2 regions of the Paenibacillus sp. P13VS genome follow, and region 1 is predicted to be linked to the other one. Evidence: riboswitches for the same ligand, from Rfam matches in the RefSeq annotation. Region 1 holds a riboswitch; the other holds the start of a gene.

Region 1 (7,720 bases):
GTCCATCGTCTCCCCTAGCATTCGGCCAAGCTGAAATGGCATATACCATGAACCAACGGCTCCAGATCATGGGCAGAATCAGCAGCGCTCCATACAGCCAGTTACCACGTGCGATAAAATCAGCAATTAAGGCTGCTTTCATCATGAGCAGCAGCACGCAGGCAATTACGCCCATGGCTCCAACGCGGCTGTCTTTCATAATTTCCAGCATTCGCTCACGGGTACGATAGCTGAGCAGGCCATCCGCTGTGTCCATCCAGCCATCCAGATGGAGTCCTCCCGTAAGCCATACCCATAGGGTCAGGGTCAATACGGCCGCCGGGAACGATGGCAGCAGTGCACCGGTAAGCGCGCCACCAATCCAGACACTTAAGCCAATGGCCGCACCGACCAGCGGATAATAGACTACACTTTCCCGCAGCAGTGGCGGAACGAAGTCAATCTGCATTTTCACCGGGAAACGGGACAAAAATTGAAAAGCGGCCGCAGCCGCATGTTTTTGATCCAGTCGGTTTACATACTCCGCACCCTGAGCAGGCCCCTCGTTTACCTGATTCAGGTGATCTTCACGGGTCATTTCCTCACGATTAGGCTGGTTGTCGTTACTGTCATGGCTCATAAGCGATACTCCTTGCTCTTCAGCTCCATTGCAATCCCTACCGTTACCAGAAATACTTCACGGCAGATGGCTGCGACCCGCTGATTCAATATGCCCGCCAGATCCCGATACCTTCTGCCAAGCGCATACTCCGGTACGATGCCGTCCCCCACTTCATTCGTAACCAGAACAAGCAGCCCGGGATAGGACTCGATGGCGGTTACCAGCGCATTCATATGATCCAGAACAACCTGTTCAGGCTCTTGCTCATGGGTAAGCAGGACGTTGGTCAACCAGAGCGTCAGACAATCCACCAAAATGGTCGGAGCTGACGATCCTGTCTGCGATTCTCCCATTCTTGTAATGAGTTCTGGCAGTGCCAAGGGTTCCTCCACGGTATGCCATAGGTACCCCACTTCATCCCGCTGATTCTGATGTAGACGTATCCGTTCACGCATCTCGTCATCGTACGCCTGTGCGGTTGCGACATACCAGGCCTCGGAGGAGCGCTGCATGCAGAGACGTTCGGCAAAGGAGCTTTTGCCGCTCCTTGCCCCGCCCGTTACAAGTACACTCATGGAGATACCTCTCCCCGAACTGCTCCAGCAGTTGTCGATGAGTCATCCACGGTCTCATTCTCATTCGAGCTTCCCGATACACCAGCGCTTGCAAAAGTGGCCATCTCATTCAAAATACGGCAAGCCGCATCGATGAGATGAAGACTGAGTACACCACCTGTCCCCTCACCCAGCCGCATGTCCAGATCCAGCATCGGTTTGAGGCCAAGTTCGCGCAGAAGCGCAGCATGTCCACTTTCATGCGAGGTATGAGAAGCAATCATATATTCCACACTGACCGGAGCAAGCTGTCTCGCAATCAGTGCCGCTGCAGTGGAGATAAACCCATCCACCACAACAGGGCAGCCATGAGCTGCCGCTGCGAGGATGACACCTGTCAGTCCGGCAATTTCCAATCCGCCCACTTTGCCAAGCACATCCAGGGCATCGTCTGCATCCGGTGCATTCACACTAAGTGCCCGGCTGACAACAGCAGCTTTGCGCTGCAAACCTGCGTCATCCATCCCTGTTCCCCGACCAACCGCAGATGTGGGTGCTGTTCCGGTTAAAGCACACATGACTGCGGCACTCGCCGTAGTATTTCCGATACCCATTTCACCGGTGACAAATAATTGAGTTCCCTTTGCGACTTCAGTCGCCACAACCTCGGCTCCGATTAGAATCGCCTGAATCGCTTCATCACGGCTCATCGCTGCGCCCTGCGCCATGTTGGCTGTACCTTTGCGCACTTTGCGGGAGACCAGGTCCGGGTGTTCCAGATCGGCATTCACACCAATGTCCACACAGATAACATCTGCCCCTGCATGGCGCGCCAGAACGTTGACGGCCGCTCCTCCTGCCAGAAAATTATGAACCATCTGCGGCGTTACCTCTGCCGGGAACGCACTGATGCCTTCGGCAACGACGCCGTGATCGGCAGCCATAACGATGACGGCCCTGCGATCCAGACAAGGCCGAGCCTCGCCAGTTATCCCCGCAAGTCGAATAACCAGCTGTTCCAGTTTGCCGAGACTGCCCGGCGGTTTCGTTAATGAATCCACATGAGCAGAGGCCTCTGCCGCCACTTCTTCATTAGGACCCACGATCCGATCAATTAACTGTTCCAACATCTGTTCATTATTCATACCGCCAGCACTTCCTTCATCAAAATATAGGGTCGCCCCGCTTAACGTTCACTCGTGTTCTCGCCGCAGCAGCAATTGCGGCAGTCCAGTATCGGGATGATTGACCATCGCCGGGTTCACCCGGAAGATATCCCGAATGTTCTCTTCCGTCATCAGCGAATGCGGTGGTCCACTGCTCACGCACATGCCCTCGCGCAGGGCGAGAATATGATCGCAGAATTGCGCAGCGAGGTTCAGATCGTGCAGCACAGCCACAATGGTAATGTTATTTTTTTGCCGCCACGAAGATAATAGCTCCATGAATTGCAATTGATATCGGATATCAAGAAAGGTGGTTGGCTCATCCAACAATAATAATTGGGGTTCCTGGGCCATGACTTTGGCGAGCGCCACCCGCTGCCTCTGCCCGCCGCTGAGTGCATCGAGCGGCCTGTCGGCCATTTCCGTTAGACCCAGTTCTTCCAGTACCCGGTCCACCACGGCCGCTCCATCCGCCGATTCCCTGCCTAACCAATTCTGATAAGGATAACGTCCCATCTCCACCACATCTCGGACGGGATAGGAGATGGCAGGCAGGCCATCCTGCTGCAGCACCGCAATCATGCGGGACAGGTCTTTGCGAGTGTATGAGGTAATCTCCCGCCCTGCAATCCGAATGCTGCCTGCGCCAGGCTGTTCGGTTCCTGCGATGAGCTGGAGCAGCGTTGATTTTCCGCTTCCGTTTGGACCGACTACACCCCACCATTCGCCTTCTGTGACACGCCAGTCCACGTTATGCAGTGCCCGGTGTTCTCCATACATTTTGCCTGCACCAGCAACTTCAATCAGTGGATCGTTTGAGGTAATGCTTGTACCCATGTTTGCACTCATGTTTGCACTCATGTTTGTACTCATGGCATCACCCCTTTTCGCAGCTTTTTATTCCGATGCAGCAGATACGCGAAGAAAGGAGCCCCGACAAAGGCCGTCACCACACCAAGCGGAATTTCGGTCGGTGCCAGCAGGGAGCGTGCAATCGTGTCTGCCCATACCATGAAGATGGCTCCGCCAATCGCGGACAAGGGAACCAGCAAACGATAGTCAGGCCCAACGATCAGCCGAAGAATGTGCGGGATGACAAGACCTACGAATCCAATGACACCCGAAACCGAGACCGCCCCGGCGGTAAGCAGTGTTCCTACGGCAAGGACGGATAGCTTCAGTCCATCCACCTGGACACCGATATGTGCAGCCTGCCGTTCCCCCAGTGCAAGCACATTCAAGGAACGGGCACGGCTCCAGAGGAAAATCAGACCCAGTATAAAATACGGGAAAAGGATGGCCGTATACGACCACCCACGCAGAGCCAGACTTCCCATCGTCCAGTATATAATTTCGTTAATTGTCTGTTTCGACATGGTCGACAGGAAGGAGACCACCGCTCCCAGAAAACTTTGCATCACCACACCCGCCAGAATCAGGCTGTGCGTCGGTATTTTGCGCCCTTCACGAGCCAGGGCGAGCACAAACCATAATGTGAGCACGCCCGTCAGAAACGCAACGAGCGGCAAGGTCCAGATTCCGATCAGTGCATACTGCAATCCGAAGAAAATCAGAAAAGCAGCGCCCACCGATGCGCCAGACGATACGCCAAGCGTAAACGGATCTGCCAGCGGGTTACGAAGAACCCCCTGGAAGCCCGCTCCGGCGATGGCCAGCGATGCACCCACGAGTACAGCAAGCAGCACCCGCGGGAACCTGACCTTCCATATAATCTGCTCGGCTGCCGTACTCCAGTCGGGCGTGATCCAGTCTCCGATCCATGGCATGTGATGAAGCAGAATGCCTGCAATGTCACGGACAGGCAGAGCCACTGAACCGATGCCCGTACAGATCAGCACAGTCAGCACAAGCAGCAGAATTCCGGCTGTTCCGTACACTGCCAGCTTTTTACTCATTGGAACAGGTCAGGATAGATCGCTTTGGCTACAGCTTTCAAACCTTCCGTTACACGTGGACCCGGACGGCTCAGCAGGTTGGCATCCAGGCCAATGACTGCATCGTCTTTCACAGCTGTGATTTGATCCCAGCCGCTGCGCTCTTTGATGATCTGATCCAGTGTTTTGGAGTTTTCATCAATAACATCATTCGCGTACAGAATGACATCGGGATTGGAAGCAATAATGTTCTCTTCGTTAATTTCATTCCAGCCCACGAGGTCGGAAGCAACGTTGATTCCACCGGCTACGGTGATCAGTTCATCCATGAATTCGCCTTTACCCACAGTCCAGCCTGGGGAGAATTCAACATATACCTTTTTCTGATCTTCCGACTTCACAGCCTTAACCGCTTCGGTTACGTCAGCCACGTCCTGTTTCATCTTCGTGATGAGCTCCTGTGCCTGCTCCTGATGATCCGTGATTTTTCCGAACGTTTCGATGTTGTTCATGACATCGTCTATCGATTTCGGATCTGTTTTGAAAATGGTGATACCCAGCTCGCGCAGCTTGGTCACAGCCTCTTCGCTCATGGAGATGCCTGTAAATACGATGTCTGCTTCAGCTGCGATAATTGACTCTTCATTGGGCTTCGTTACACCGCCCATTTTCGGTTTGGTCGTTGCAGCTTCCGGATAATCGTCATAGTCGGATACGCCTACGATCTGCTCGTCCAGTCCAAGGGCGAACAATGACTCAGTTTCTGCCGGAGACACGGATACGATTTTGGCTGGCGCTTTCTCAAACGTGAAGGATTCACCAGTTGCATCCGTTACCGTAAGTGGATATTGTGTTTTGAGATCCGTCTGCTCCTGGCCTTGGGATTGCTCCTGTGCCGGCTGCTGCGTAGACGTACCTGTTCCCTCGTTCGTTGTTGCATTTCCACATCCGGCCAAAGCCAGTGTGAGCATCGCTGCTGTCAGCAGGGACGCCATGCCTTTCCAATTCTTGATGTTCATTCTGTTCATTCTCCCCTTCTCTATTTGTACTATTTCTTGCGACATGCTCAAACTCTTACTCCCCATACTTTGGTGTTCCTATATAAGGTTTGAACTGCAACATTTACACGTTAACGGAGAGTGCAGAACCGATCTGGAGAAACGAAGTGTTCGCCTAAAAGCTTTCCGAAGGGAAGCTACACCGGAAGCATACGCTATCACCGGATTTCCCCTTTTAATAAGGGGATCAAAGAAATCTGGGGGATAACAGCGATCGGAAGACGGTACTGCAATCGTAGTGGTCTAGTGTAAAGCTTACAGGTTCATCCTATATGAACAAAAAAATCCCCGATCCTTACGTCAGGATCAGGGATGACGTCTCGCATATGGCGATCTGCACATCTACAGCGTACCCGCTGTTCATGCACATAGAATTGCCCGAAACGCTGTCCTTTCCTCGAAGGAACACCGGTTTGTACGTCCAGGGCAGGTAACCTGACTTACAGGACTGCTTGTCCTGATTTACAGTGGCGGGACCGTGCCGGATTCACACCGGCTTCCCTATTTCACCCTTTGTGCCGTTCATCGTTTGCATTAACTCGATGAGCTCTTCTTGCGCACAAGGGACCCGTGGTCGCTGATATAGTAACCATTCAAGTGAGCATGTCCCATCCCTCAGCGCTTAAGCGCATAACGAGATATGTATTCATGCTGAAGTCACACTTCTGTTGTGATTATAGGTTATATTGCACATCCTTACAACCCGATTCACGGAAAAGACACCCTGCTTGAAACCCAGCGATTTCCGCTTTTTTCAAGCCGAACCTTAATGGCTTGCCCCGGAATGACCTGCGTATCCCAGAATCCCAGTTCCGGTATGAGACGTGACATGGCATACCGAATGACACCGCCATGGGTAACAACGGCAATCGCAGGAACATAATTTTCTTCGATATGTTCCTCTGGCGAAACGGACACAAGACACTCCTTCACGAAAGAGTCGATCCGCGCAGCAAAAGCCTGCCAAGGCTCGCCGCCCGGTGGCGTCACATCCTGCGGTGCATCAATCCAATTCCGGTAGAGCGGATTGCCCTTGAGCTCATTGTAAGTCATCCCTTCCCATTGCCCAAAATCAATCTCACGCAGACGCGGATCATACTGTACTTGTCCTGCTTGTACCGGAGCAATTCGTTCCACGGTCTGCCGGCAGCGCAGCAGATCACTGCAATATAGCGCATCCCATGTGATTCCGCGAATGGACTCGCGAAGCGGCGCCAGTTCCCGCTCTGCATCCGGCAGGAGACCGATATCGGTATGTCCGAGATATCTCTTTTCCACATTCCAAGAAGTTGTCCCATGACGGATAAACACGATCTCCCGCGCTCCTGTTCCATGCTTCCCGGATTCTACTTCCATAACAGCGCACCTCCAGCTGTCCAGATGCCGAACGTTACCAGCCAGCATAACAGCACAAAAGCTCCCGCCGACCAGAACATCAAACGCGTGGTCCGCACGATATCCTCTGCTTCCATTAGCCGTGTCTGATCGCCCATATAGGCTCGAAAAGAAGCCACACCGTGATAGACGTTATGCCCGCCAAGCCTGATGCCCAGCGCTCCCGCAACGGCCGACTCCGGGAATCCACTGTTCGGGCTGGGGTGCAATCGGGCATCCCGGCGAACCATGCGTGCAGCACCTTTTGCGTTCAATCTCATGAACCATGCACCCGTAATGAGCAGCAAGGCGGTAAGCCGCGCCGGAATCCAGTTCGCCCAATCATCCAGACGAGCAGAGGCCCAGCCGAGATGCAAGTACTTTTCATTTTTATAACCAACCATGGAATCCAGTGTATTGACGGCCCGATAGGCCATCGCAAGCGGAGCACCGCCAATCAGGGCATAGAACAGCGGTGAAACGATGGCATCCACGATATTTTCCGCTACAGTCTCCACAGTTCCCCTCACCACTTCCGGTTCATCCAGATGTGCTGTATCCCGCCCCACGATCATGCCGAGTGAACGTCTAGCCGCAGGCCAATCCCTTTCTCTCAGATGACGATACACTTCCATGCCTGCATCCTTCAGTCCTTTGGAAGCAATGGTGGTGGCAATCAGTACCACTTCAGCGATAACGGCAATCACTGGGTGAACAAGTCCCAGGATGTACAACACTCCCCAAGTAAGCACAAATGCACCACCAGCAATGACGATCGGAAAAAGCATCCCTGCCCGTTTAAGCCCCTGATCACTGCTCACTCGTTTTCTGATGGTCCGCTCCAGTGCAGAAATTCCTTTGCCCATGCCAATCACCGGGTGGGGAATCCAGCGCGGATCTCCTATGAGGCGATCCAGTATGTATGCTGCCAAAATAATCCATGCCCCTGTCATTCCTGCCCATATGGGCCAGTCTGCCCACTGACTCAGAGATATCATCGCTTGCTATTCCTCTCTTTCCACGCCTGTCCAGCTTGTAAACTTTCGGTAACGGCATCATAGACGACACGCCC
Region 2 (7,720 bases), on a different contig from region 1:
CTCATCGGAGAGGATCTGGCCAGGGAAGGCATTGCTCCGATGCTGGACCTATTAACCAGATATCCGCTGAACCGCCTGTCAGCCATGCCAGTCGTGACCAAGGGGGAAGCATTTAAGGTTCTTGATACAGACGCACCGATTGAAAAATTCCCTTCGGAGATGGTACGGGAGCTATGCTTCCTGAATATGCGGCATCCGCGCTCCCTGAAAGTATTTATCGACTCCATCCTCTCGGACGGAATCGATCCCTTTCTCCCGATTGCTTCCGTTTCGGAAAATGTACCGAAGGATTGGAAGGATGTCAAAACCAATATCAAGCTGGATGGACTGGCTATCTTCAAAAAGGACAAACTGGTGGGAATGATCGAAAAGGCACCAGCAGATGCACTGATTTTGGCCATGGGTGAAGCCAATACGCCAGAGGTAATGGTTAAAGCTCCAGAGGGAGAGGGGACGTTGTTCCTGAAGCTGAACGAAAACAATTCTTCGTTCCAGCCGCATATTCGTAATGACAAAGTGAGTGTCACGATTCAACTATACGCCAAGGGAGTTTTGGTGGATAACGAATCGAATTACGGCGACCTGCGGGAACGTGAGATTTTGACGCTTAACGAAGCTGTTCACAAAAAAGTGAAGGAAGATATCGAGGAGGGCGTAAGGCTGCTCCAGAGCAAGTATAATGCCGACATTCTGGGGCTGGGTCGTTCCATACATCAGCAGATGCCGAAAGAATGGGACAGGATCAAGGAACGTTGGTATGACATTTATCCGAATATGGAAGTCGTGGTAGAGCCCCATATCGTCATTGAGAATGTAGGCATTACGAATAAGCCGATTGGATTGACCGAGGAGGAGATCGTGCATGATTAAGCCGCTCATGTTTACTTATCTGGCAATGGTCATCGCTGTTGTTTTCATGGACTTTAAGCACTTGAAACAGGCAGCGGCGATTAACCGATGGTTATCTTATGGGGTAATTGCAGTAAGCATCGGGATTTGGTTTCAGGTTACTCACCTGAGTAAAACCTTCTTCCTAACTGTATGGTTAACACACTTGATCCAGCGGCTTCTTCCATTACCTTGAACAGGAACCTGGTCTAGGACGTTTGGCTTGTTAACATAGAAAGGAGGGAAGGAATGAATCAAGGGGTTACCAACCGTCAACTGGTACTGCTTATCATGCTATTAAGCATAACAAATACGCTAATACAGCCGCATGCTCAAGCGATATTTTATGCTGAGCAGCATGCCTATCTATCCTATATCCCCGTTTTTATCGTTATGGTTGGCTCCATGTGGATGTTGAATCGTGTACAGGGGAGATTTCCTGATCAGGACCTGTTCGAATCTTTGGTCGAAAGGTTCCCTCTGTTGGGACGGCTGGCAGGGTCGTTGTATATCTTCTTCTTTCTGATTGTGTTTGCCCGTGACATTCGCCTCATCGGTGACTATGTCAGCATCACTTTATTGGAGACAACACCAATCTCGATCATTGTACTGTCTCTGTTGGTGATGGCAGTGTTCATCGTAAGGGGCGGGCTGGGTTCTCTGATTGGGATGTCCGAGTTATACATTACACTCTTTTTATTGAACTCGGTCATTGTTCCATTCATGCTCATTCAACAAATCAATCTGGATAACCTCATGCCATACTTTGATATTGATGCTGCAGGTGTGGGCAAAGGAAGCTGGTATATCTTCTCTTTCTTCGGGGAGATGATAGCATTGCCTTTTGTGGTCAAGGGGAGGGACTTTCGTTTCAAATCCGTGGCATGGGGGATTACGATCGCTGCCCTGCTGATGATGTTAATCATGGTGGAGACCATTACTTCAATTGGTGTACCCATTGCATCAAGGCTGGTATATCCATCTTACGAGCTCGCCAGACAACTGCAGGTCAGTGATTTTCTGGACCGATTTGACCTGGCTTTAGCTGCAGTTACCCTGCCGGCGATGATCACGAAAATTGCCTTTGATCTGTTTTTTATCTGCTGGGGATTGAAGCGAATGATTCCTAAGGTATCCGGGAAGCTCATGACAGGTCCTGTTGCACTGGTAGGATTCGTATGTGCGTTCTGGTTTTTCAAAAATGCAATTCAGCTGTTCCGCTTCACGCGGGAATGGACATGGATTGCCATTCTGTTCGAAGTGATCTTTCCAATCATTCTTTTTGTGTTTCTTCGACCACGTAAAAAGGAAAGGGGTTCCTCACGCCAAGGAGAGAACCATCGCGATACAACCCAAAAACAGCATGAGCAGGAGAAGAAAGGACGCAATTCCGATCAGGAAGACAACACAGGAAAAGATGAAATGCAGGGGGGCGAGCTTCAGCCTTCCTGATGCCAATCATAAAAAATCGTTATAGAAGAACACGCCAAATGACGTGAAACAAGGTTTCCCTCCATGAAACTACCCTGTATACTGTAGTCAAACGAATGACGTTCGGACGAACGAACTGGGGGGAACATGAATGGCTCAACATTTGGCCGGTATACGTGTAGCACTGACGGGACCGCGTAAATCCAAGGAAATGGCGTTGTTAGTTGAGAAAATGGGTGGTATTCCACTCGTGCGGCCAGCACAGGGAACGGTATTCCTGGATGATCGGAACATACGCGACGGTCTCGTCTCCTTGATCTCTGATCCACCCGACTGGGCGGTATTAACTACAGGCATGGGACTGGATGCCATATTTGAAATGGCAGAGGATATGGACATAGCTGGTCAACTGCTGGATGTCTTGGCGGAAGCCTCCATTGCAGCAAGAGGATACAAAACGGTGAACTCACTTCGCAAGCGCAAGCTTGCACCGCTGGTCCGGGATGATGACGGTAGTACGGACGGACTGATCCGAGAATTCGCGCCACATAATCTTGCCGGCAAAAAAGTCATGCTCCAGCTTCATGGAGAAACTGCACCGAAGCTGGTCAACTGGCTGGAAGAACAGGGTGCTGAAGTAAGACAGGTTCTGCCTTATCGCCATGTACCACCGGAAGAGGCCGAACTGGAACTGCTTTTGAATGAAATCGTGCAGCATGAGGTCGATGCCGTAGCATTCACCAGCGGCCCCCAAGTACGGTTTCTGGCAGCATACGCAGCTTCCCAAGGCAAGCTGGAACAGATGCAGCAGGCTTTCCGGGACGGTGTGATTCCTGCATCTGTAGGTAAGGTGACTGCAAACGCCATGCGTGAAGAAGGAATTGAAGCACTTGTTGTTCCGGAGGAAGAAAAGATGGGAGCACTCATCGTTGAACTGGGACGATATGTTGCTGCAGCACACGCAGAAAAATCCTGATAAGTAGATCAGGACGCAGGTCTGTTAAAGGATTCGATAAGATCGTTATGAGAGCTACATATATGGATATCAACATTCAAGTTCTGATCTGTTCTGGATCAGAACTTTTTTGTGTTTTGTCTGAACATAGAATTGTGGACAAGCATCATAAGCATGGACATTTTTTCCTGAGCGGTGTTATGATGAAAGCAATATCATTCATGAAAACAAGCAAGGTGCTCTTGCGTCGAGCAAGAGGTAACAGGGAATCGGGTGCAAATCCCGAGCGGTCCCGCCACTGTAATGGGGAAGCCCTTTTCATCCAAGTCACTCGGACATCCGGGGAAGACAGAAAAGGAAGCTGATGATCCAGAGCCAGGAGACCTACCTTGCATGTGTCACCGAACCCTTCGCGGAAAGGAGTGGTGTACGAAGAATCAGGAAACGGGCGAACAACCGGTTCGCCTGGCAGGCCCTTTGCGGCCATGCAGCCACAGGTCTATCCTCAATAGGGCCGTGGACTGTCTTCTTGAGTGTACGTACATGCGTATCCCATCCGTTATAAGGATGGGATTTTTTTGTTTTTTACAGTCGATCCGGAACCGGATCTAATCGAACATGCCGCGAAGAAGAAGGTCGGTCAAGCCGTCCTTTTTCACTGTTTTGGAATAGCCGGGATAAGAAGATTGAGCTGCACGGAGCACCCAATAATTCAGAGCTCTGCTACAGACCATGGTTGAAGAAGCGATGTATATAGATGTGATTGACGCGCTAAGGGTGAACAGGGAGATGGAGGAGGAGAAGCAATGCAGAATCAAGGAAAGCTGCTGATTATCGGATTTGGCCCAGGAGCGATGGAGCATATCACCACACGGGCATTGGAGGCACTTCGGGAGAGTGAGGTCATCATTGGTTATAACACCTACGTTGATCTGATTCGTCCACTCCTGGACGGACAGGAGATTGTACGGACAGGCATGACCGAAGAAGTCAGCCGGGCACAGGAAGCGGTCAGACAGGCCGAGATGGGCAAAATCGTTGCAGTAATCTCCAGTGGCGACGCAGGCGTATATGGCATGGCCGGACTGGTGTATGAGGTGCTGATGGAGCAAGGCTGGAAGCCGGAAACCGGCGTTGGCGTTGAGGTTATTCCGGGTGTATCTGCCATTCAATCCTGTGCTTCCTTGCTCGGCGCACCCGTGATGCATGATGCATGTACGATCAGTCTGAGTGACCACCTTACGCCATGGGAGACGATTATTCGCCGAGTTGAAGCAGCAGCATCAGCTGATTTTGTCATTGCTCTGTACAACCCTCGCAGTGGACGCCGGACACGCCAGATCGTGGAGACGCAGGAGATGCTGCTGCGGTACCGTAGTCCCCAGACGCCGGTGGGGCTTGTAAAAAGTGCCTACCGTGAACGTCAGGATGTCGTGATGACCACGCTGGAAGACATGTTGAATCATGATATCGGCATGCTGACGACCGTGATCATTGGTAACTCCTCGACCATGATGTACGAAGGACTCATGGTCACACCGCGCGGATATCAGCGGAAATACACGCTGAATACCGTGGAACAGCCGCTCAGACCGCATGAGCGGCTCCGCACGGAAGCTGAGCCTTGGTCGCTCGGCGCGATGGAGGCCCGTTCTGCCGCTTCCGCCGATGCAGCAGGCACAGTCCGCGATACGCAGACCGCGCAGCTAGCTGCGGAACCAGCCCTGCGCGGCGCCAGCGCCAGTACGGGCATGGGACCGCAAGGGCAGCAGGGCGCTGGCTTGCCTGCTGCTCAGCCAGCGGGCGGCAGCACCGCAGTGCTTGCAGCCGAGCGGCCTGCAGCGGTGGAAGGCGCACTTCGTGCTGCCTTGGCGGTGCCGCATGCTGGTGCGGCCGAACTGGCTGCCGAAGCACTGACGCGGCTTGCGGCAGGCGGCAAGCTATCTGGCGAAGCGGCCAGCCGCTGGCTGGATGCAGCCGGGTCAGGGATGCCAGCCGGAACGCAGACTGCCGGGGCAGCTGCTGTGCGGACAGCACCCGAGCCGGGACGCAAGGCACCGCTGTTCGAGATTAGCGTGTCGCCTGGTGTCGGCAACAAGAAGTTTACCGCAGCCCAGATGGCGCTGCTGGCACAATGCGCGAGTGAAGAAGGCGAGCTGGAATACACGCCGGAGCATCAGATTATTTTGCGGGTACCGACCTTTGAGCCGGATCAGCTGGTAGAAGAACTGCGTGCAGCGAATTTCATCGTGGTGCCGATCGGTGACGTTATCAAGGTGAAGGCCTGTGACTTCTGCAACATGGAGAAGGATGATGCCGTTCCGATGGCCAATCATTTGCAGGCTGTTATAGGCGGACTTAGTGCGCCGAAAGAGACCAGCGTGGCTCTGAATGGCTGCGGCATGGCATGTTACGGTGCCGTGCTTGAGGACATCGGCATCGTCTACCGCAAGGGCGGATACGACCTGTTCCTTGGCGGCAAGAAGTTCGGACGAAACGCTCACCCTGCCCAGCCGGTAGCCGAAGGGATTCCAGGTGATCAGATTGGCGGGATAGTGGAGCGAATCGTAGCGGAGTACAAGGAAAAGGGACATCCGAATGAGAGGTTCCATAAATTTTTCAAACGGGTTGGAGTAATCCAAGGCTTCCGTCACGTCGATGCGCCTGTGACCGTGGAAGTAAACCCGGTATGCGGCGACTAGGGATCGCGCGAGTGTTGTTACCATCTGATATTTTTTAACCAGCATTTGTAGTTATACCGAAAAAAATTCCATTGCACTTTTATATAGATCGAAATGATTGGGTAACCAGTTACCCTGCGTGAAAGGCTCGTGTACCAAGTAAGCACAACCTAAAATTGAGATGCCTGGTCTATCGATCAGGCGGGGGAGGAAGAAGCCATGATGAATGCCATTTTGCTGGTTGGACACGGCAGCCGTGATCCAGAGGGAAACCGGGAGTTAATGGAGTTTGCACGAGCGGTAGCGGAGAAAGCGCCGGAGAATACCGTGGTAGAGACCTGTTTTCTGGAATTAACAAGACCGAGCATTGCTGAAGGCGTTACGGCTTGTGTAGATAAAGGGGCAACGCGTGTCGTATTGGTGCCGATTATTCTGTTTGCTGCGGGCCACGCCAAAATTGATATTCCGAATGCCATCGACCGGGCCAAGATCCGTTATCCGCAAGTGGAATTTGTATATGGGCGTCCGATTGGCGTACATGAGAAGGTCGTTCAAATTATGCAGACTCGTCTGCAGGAAGCTCAGCCTGTTCTTGTTACCGCGGGCCAAGGCGGCGCAGCAGTGCTGGCTCCGCCAGCTCCTGTCACGGATGAAGAGACGGCCGTACTTGTCCTTGGGCGGGGAAGCAGTGACCCGGATGCCAACAGTGATTTCTTCAAAATGACCCGGATGTTGTGGGAGAAGCTCCCTTACAAGTGGGCCGAAAGCAGCTTTATTGGGGTGACGCAGCCTTCCTTCCCGGATGGTTTGCAGCGTTGTCTCCTGCTCGGAGCGAAGAAGATCGTCATCATGCCTTATTTCCTGTTCACAGGTGTACTGATCAAACGCATTGATGAGATGACTGCAGAATTTGCTGCGGCACATCCGGACATTCAGGTGGAGATCGGGGGATATTTTGGATTCCATCCGAAATTGGTGGAGCTGGTATTGGAACGTGCGAACGAAGGGTTGAATGGACGGGTAATGGCCAACTGCGACAACTGCCAATTCAGACTTGAGGCTGCCAAACATCACCACCATCACCATGATCACGACCACGATCATCATCACGACCACGATCATGACCATGACCACCATCACCATCATCATGATCATGCACACGATCACAGCCATGACCATCATCATGACCACGACCATGGACACACCCACGATCATCACGCCCATGATCACGAGCATCACCATGAGGAGCAGCATACTCACGAACATGCCGTGAGCAGCCGTGAAGCATCGCTGGATTATCATCATGACCACGATGGGGAACTTCACCATTCGCATCATGACCACGAAGGTGCGCTGCATAATCAAGATGAAGAGGGCGGAGACGGAGAGCACACCTCACCAGAAGATGCAGGGCATGCTCAGATCGCAGCTGCTTCGGAGCGGGTGAACCGTCCATGATCTTGATGTTATGCGGTACAAGTGATGCGCGGGAATTGGCTGTGCAGATTCAGCAGCAGGGGATGGACGTACTCACATCGGTTGTAACCGAGAGTGCGGCGCTCAGTCTGTCCGAGGCGGGGCTGCCGGTTCGAACAGGCAGGCTGACGATCGAAGCCATGGTCCAGCTTGTCCGTGAAAAAGGAAGCCGTGCCATCGTGGATGCAAGTCATCCCTTTGCGGAAGAGGCCCATGCCAATGCCATGGAAGCAGCCAGACAGGCAGGAATCCCTTATATCCGTTACGAGCGAACGGGACTTGCCTACGA

What was found. A riboswitch is a leader RNA that binds a small molecule or an ion and turns the genes downstream of it on or off. The one in region 1 is predicted to bind cobalamin.
Region 2: another riboswitch for cobalamin. It lies ahead of cobJ (precorrin-3B C(17)-methyltransferase); the one in region 1 lies ahead of GUA98_RS10620 (ABC transporter substrate-binding protein).

What each region holds. Positions count from the first base shown of each region.
Region 1 is NZ_WYEV01000004.1:180,128-187,847, forward strand. Features, by position in the region: gene cobS (adenosylcobinamide-GDP ribazoletransferase) at 1-619, opposite strand, end outside; gene cobU (bifunctional adenosylcobinamide kinase/adenosylcobinamide-phosphate guanylyltransferase) at 616-1,176, opposite strand; gene cobT (nicotinate-nucleotide--dimethylbenzimidazole phosphoribosyltransferase) at 1,173-2,300, opposite strand; gene GUA98_RS10610 (ABC transporter ATP-binding protein) at 2,349-3,158, opposite strand; gene GUA98_RS10615 (FecCD family ABC transporter permease) at 3,191-4,237, opposite strand; gene GUA98_RS10620 (ABC transporter substrate-binding protein) at 4,234-5,235, opposite strand; cobalamin riboswitch at 5,682-5,812, opposite strand; gene GUA98_RS10625 (histidine phosphatase family protein) at 5,983-6,630, opposite strand; gene cbiB (adenosylcobinamide-phosphate synthase CbiB) at 6,621-7,601, opposite strand; gene GUA98_RS10635 (adenosylcobinamide amidohydrolase) at 7,643-7,720, opposite strand, start outside.
Region 2 is NZ_WYEV01000005.1:295,087-302,806, reverse strand. Features, by position in the region: gene GUA98_RS15080 (Ger(x)C family spore germination protein) at 1-870, shown strand, start outside; gene GUA98_RS15075 (hypothetical protein) at 863-1,084, shown strand; gene GUA98_RS15070 (endospore germination permease) at 1,138-2,340, shown strand; gene GUA98_RS15065 (uroporphyrinogen-III synthase) at 2,471-3,295, shown strand; cobalamin riboswitch at 3,492-3,681, shown strand; gene cobJ (precorrin-3B C(17)-methyltransferase) at 4,081-5,976, shown strand; gene GUA98_RS15055 (sirohydrochlorin chelatase) at 6,178-7,413, shown strand; gene cobK (precorrin-6A reductase) at 7,410-7,720, shown strand, end outside.